2 regions of the Peterkaempfera bronchialis genome follow, and region 2 is predicted to be linked to the other one. Evidence: riboswitches for the same ligand, from Rfam matches in the RefSeq annotation. Region 2 holds a riboswitch; the other holds the start of a gene.
What was found. A riboswitch is a leader RNA that binds a small molecule or an ion and turns the genes downstream of it on or off. The one in region 2 is predicted to bind cyclic di-AMP.
Positions count from the first base shown of each region.

Region 1 (2,195 bases), 1.1 Mb from region 2:
AGACCGCGCGCACCTTCATCTTCGACACCGGGCTCGCCCCGCCGCCGCCGGGGCGGCCCTGGGTGCGCTGCGGCTGCTGCGCGAGGAGCCGCACCGCGCCGCCCGCGCCCGGCAGACCGCCCGGCAGCTCGCCGCCCGCCTCACCGCCGCCGGACTGCCGGCCAACACCCCCGACGCGGCCGTGGTCTCGGTACGCGCGCCCGCTCCGGAGGCGGCGGTCACCTGGGCCGCCGACTGCCGGGCGGCCGGAGTCGCCGTCGGCTGCTTCCGGCCGCCGTCCGTCCCCGACGGTCACTCCCGGCTGCGCCTGACCGCCCGTGGCGACCTGACCGACGCTCAGCTCGACCTGGCCGTAAACGTGATTTCCCGCACAGCGCCATGGAATGCCGATCCCCGGTAAACCCATGAACGCGCCATTCGGCGGGCTCCATTCGGCCGAATGGAGCCCACGTGGATATCAGCATTCCGGTTCAGCCGATCCGGCCGTACCAGACGCTCTTCGTCCAGATCCGCTCCAGCCGCACCCGTGCGCCGCGGTGCGGTGCGTGCCAGATCCGGCCCGACCCGGCATAGATACCGACGTGGTAAACGCTGGAACCCCGATGGAAGAAGACCAGATCCCCTGGCCGACGGCTGTTCTGCCCGATGTGGCGCGTCTTGTTGTACTGCGCCTGGGCGGTGCGTGGCAGGTTCTTGCCCGCCTTCCGGTACGACCACATCACCAGACCGGAGCAGTCGAACCGGCTCGGTCCGGCGGCCCCGAACACATACGGCGCCCCCCTCTTGGCCGCCGCGATCCGCAGCGCCTTGGCGGACAGCGTCGCGGCGTCGGCCTGGGTGCCGAGCCCGGGTGCCAGGCCCACGCCGGCCACCGCTGCCGCCGTCAGCACGGCGGTGGCTCCGACGCGGTTGATCAGTCGGCCCCGCTGCGGTCCGACGCGACGCCCCTGGTGGGAGGGGCTATCGCTGCCCTCCTCGGCGCCGTCCTGCCCTGCGGGGGCGGGAACGGCCTGGGCGCCGTGGTGCGCGGGGGCATGGGTGCGAGGTGTCGCAGACATGCGAGTCCTTCCGGAACCGCCTGCGAAAGATGACCTGTCGGATTCGGGCACCGAAAGCTGCCCGGCCACCGAAGTGGCTTCACCCCAAGGGGTGGTGATGGGCCCTTGCCGCGGCACTGCCGCGACGGAGGCTCTCCCACCCCGCCGTGCTCGGGTCTCCCGCTCTCGCCGAAATCGAGTTCGCGCCTGGCGTCCGGACCGGTGGCGAGATTAGGCGTCCGGCCGGACCGCCCCGCCATGGTGACGGGGACTTGTCGCGTTCGGCGGCCAGTATTGGCAGATTTCTGAGCCATCTTCATCTTGAGGCCGGGGATTGTGACTCTTGTCACCCGGCCGATCGGTAGCTTGAAGGCCAGTTCGCGCCATCGCGTCGGAGCCCTTCCCGGAAGGGTCCGAAGAAATCGAAAACCCGCGTTTCACCTGCGCTTATGCGCCCCCTTGCGAGGGCTCCGAGCGGGGGTTTCCGACCCCGTCTGACGGCCCTTCCGGAACGCTCCGTTCCTGCATTCGGGGTAGTCAACTCCATCAGGTGGGCGACACGCCGGATCCGGGTCCGTCCGGGTGGTCCGTTCACCCGTCCGGGGCGCTGCGGAGGTTGACCCCGTCACGCATCGCGCGCCGACGCGTTGTCAGGGGAGGCATCCGCGCTGGGGGAGTGAGGCCGGGTCAGCTGTTCGACGCCGACCGATGCGCTCGCCCGATGCGCCACCCGCAGCCCCCGCAGTCCCCGCTGTCCCCACGACGCCCGTAGCGGCCCGTCCCAGGGTCTCCGCGCGTGGGTTCGCGCTCCTTCTGCTTCTGTGCGCTGTGGGCGCCTCCATGCGCGCTCGCCGCAAGCGGAGTCCGGGTTGCCACTCGCGACTGGGTCGCGGTAGCGCGTTTACCCCCGCGCATCACGCGATATATCGTGTTCTGGACGCGAGCCCGCCCGCAGCCGCAGGAGTGACCGGTGACCGCTTCCGTACCCGCCCAGAGCCTGGCCCCCGCCGCCCCCGTGGAGATGCGCGCCGCCGACGAGGACCGCGACCGCACCGCCGCCGTGCTCGCCGAAGCCCTCGCCCACGGCCGGCTGGCCCCCGAGGAGCACGCGGAGCGGCTGGAGGCGGCCTACGCCGCCCGTACGCTCGCCGAGCTCGC
Region 1 is NZ_CP031264.1:421,796-423,990, reverse strand. It holds partial or broken gene C7M71_RS01870 (8-amino-7-oxononanoate synthase) at 1-400, shown strand, start outside; gene C7M71_RS01865 (C40 family peptidase) at 471-1,058, opposite strand; cyclic di-AMP (ydaO/yuaA leader) riboswitch at 1,061-1,253, opposite strand; gene C7M71_RS01860 (DUF1707 SHOCT-like domain-containing protein) at 2,008-2,195, shown strand, end outside.
Region 1: it holds a riboswitch for cyclic di-AMP, as region 2 does, so the genes downstream of both, C7M71_RS01865 (C40 family peptidase) here and C7M71_RS06480 (C40 family peptidase) in region 2, are expected to answer to the same signal.

Region 2 (2,195 bases):
GACGTGGCTCATGCCGCTGTAGTAGATGATCAGGTCGCCGGGCTTGGCGTTGGCGAGGCTGGTACCCATGGAGGTGCCCGCACCGGCCTGCGCCTGGGAGGTGCGCGGCAGCGTGATCCCGGCCTGCTGGTACGCCCACAGCATCAGACCGGAGCAGTCGAAGGTGGACGGACCGGTGGCGCCGTAGACATACGGCGAGCCCAGCCGGGTCTCGGCGGCGGCAATCGCTGCGGCGGCGTAGCTGGAGGCGCCCACCGTGCTGGCGGAGCCGCTGCCGGTGGAGGTGTCCAGGCCGGCGCGGGGGGCGGCACGGGAGGCGCGCTCGGCGGAGGCGGCCTCGGCAGCCCGGAGGGCGGCGCGCTCCTGGGCGGTGAGGGTGTTGAGCAGCGACTGAGCCTTGGAGAGCTTCTGCTGGACCTCGCTCTTGGCGCTCTTCAGCTCCTTGGCGGTGCGGTCCAGCTCGGCCAGCTTCTGCTGCGCCTCGGCCTTGTCCTGGTCGAGCTTGCGCTGCTTCTGCTGGAGCTGCTTCAGGGTGTCCGCCTGCTGGCTGCTCACCTGGTCCAGCGAGGACGCCTTGTCCAGGAACTGCGCCGGGTCCGAGGAGAGCATCAGCTGGACGGTGGGGTCGATGCCGCCCGAGCGGTACTGGGAGGAGGCGAGCTGGCCCAGGGTGCCCTGCATCGCGGAGACCTCGGACTGCTGGCGGGCGACCTGGTCCTGGATGTTGTTGACCTGCTTCTGGAGCTGCTGCTGCTTCTCCTTGGCCCCGTTGTACTGCTCCGTCGCGACCTCGGCCTGCTCATTGAGCTTGTCGACCTGGGCCTTCACGGACTCCTTGGTCGGCTTGGGGGCCGCGCTGGCGGTACCCGCCTGGGCGGATATGGCAACGGCGGTTGCGGCTGCGGCGGTGAGGACAGAGATCCGCGCGCGGCTCGGCTGCTTGGGACGGCGGTGGGACGCCACGAAGGCGGGCTCCATTCTTCCTACGGCCGCCTACCGGGTGAGCTGACGGGTTCGGGCTGGAAGCATGCCCTACGACGCCTCAGCCGACTTCACAGTCGGCCCTGACGCCGATTCACCCCGAGGAAGTGGTTCCCCGGCTCCGATCCGACGGCATCCCCTGGAGGACAGAGACCTGCCCTGCCGCTTCTCGAACTCGGCGGGAGCCGCCGCCGTCACCCGGGTCGGGAGATCACTTCGCGGTGGCTCCCGCCAGACACTAGTAACTGAACTGTGATCCGTTCAAATCCTTGTAGGTAAAAAGTCTGAACGGCAGCGAGATTTCTTGGAAATTGCCACCAGGGGTAGCCACGACATGACCCTGGGGTGACCGAAGGGCGGTCCGGACGCCCCAGGAGGCCGGTCCGGGCGTGGCGGACCTCACGTGGGCCGGAGACAGCCCTCGGGCCCGGCATGTCCGAAATGCCGGGCCCGAGGGGATTACTGAAGGTCCATGACGAATGGACCGTGATGTGCGGTCAGACGCGCCGGATCACCGAGATCGGCATGGAGGTCGCCGAGACGACCTCGACCGACTTTCCGGGACGCGGCGCGTGCACCACCATCCCGTTGCCGATGTACATGCCGACGTGGCTGCCGCCGTAATAGATGATCAGGTCGCCCGGCTGCGCCTGGGAGAGCGAGGGCACATTGGTACCCACCGTGCCCTGCGCTGAGGCGATACGCGGCAGCGTCACACCGGCCTGGCTGTAGGCCCAGAGCATCAGACCGGAGCAGTCGAAGGTGGACGGACCGGTCGCGCCGCTGACATAGGCCATGCCCTGCCTGCTGAGCGCCGCCTGCACGGCGACGGCCGCATAGCCGTGGGCCGGCGGCAGATTGCCGAGGTCCACCCGCTCCGCACCGCCGCGCGAGGCCCGCGCGTCCGCCGCGTCCAGCGCCGCGCGCTCCTGCACGGTGAGGGTGTTGAGCAGCGCCTGGGCATCGTGCAGCCGGGTCTGCATCTGCGACTTGTTCTGCTTGAGCTCGCGGGTGGTGCGGTCCAGCTCGGCCAGCGTGGACGACGCCTCCGCCTTCTGCTGGTCCAGGAGGCGCTGCTGCTCCTGGAGCCGCCGCAGCGCGTCGGCCTGCTGGGCGCTCACCTGGTCCGTGGAGGACGCCTTGGCCAGGAACTCGTCCGGGTTGGAGGAGAGCATCAGCTGGACGGTGGGGTCGATGCCGCCCGACCGGTACTG
Region 2 is NZ_CP031264.1:1,484,083-1,486,277, forward strand. It holds gene C7M71_RS06480 (C40 family peptidase) at 1-963, opposite strand, end outside; cyclic di-AMP (ydaO/yuaA leader) riboswitch at 976-1,126, opposite strand; gene C7M71_RS06485 (C40 family peptidase) at 1,479-2,195, opposite strand, start outside.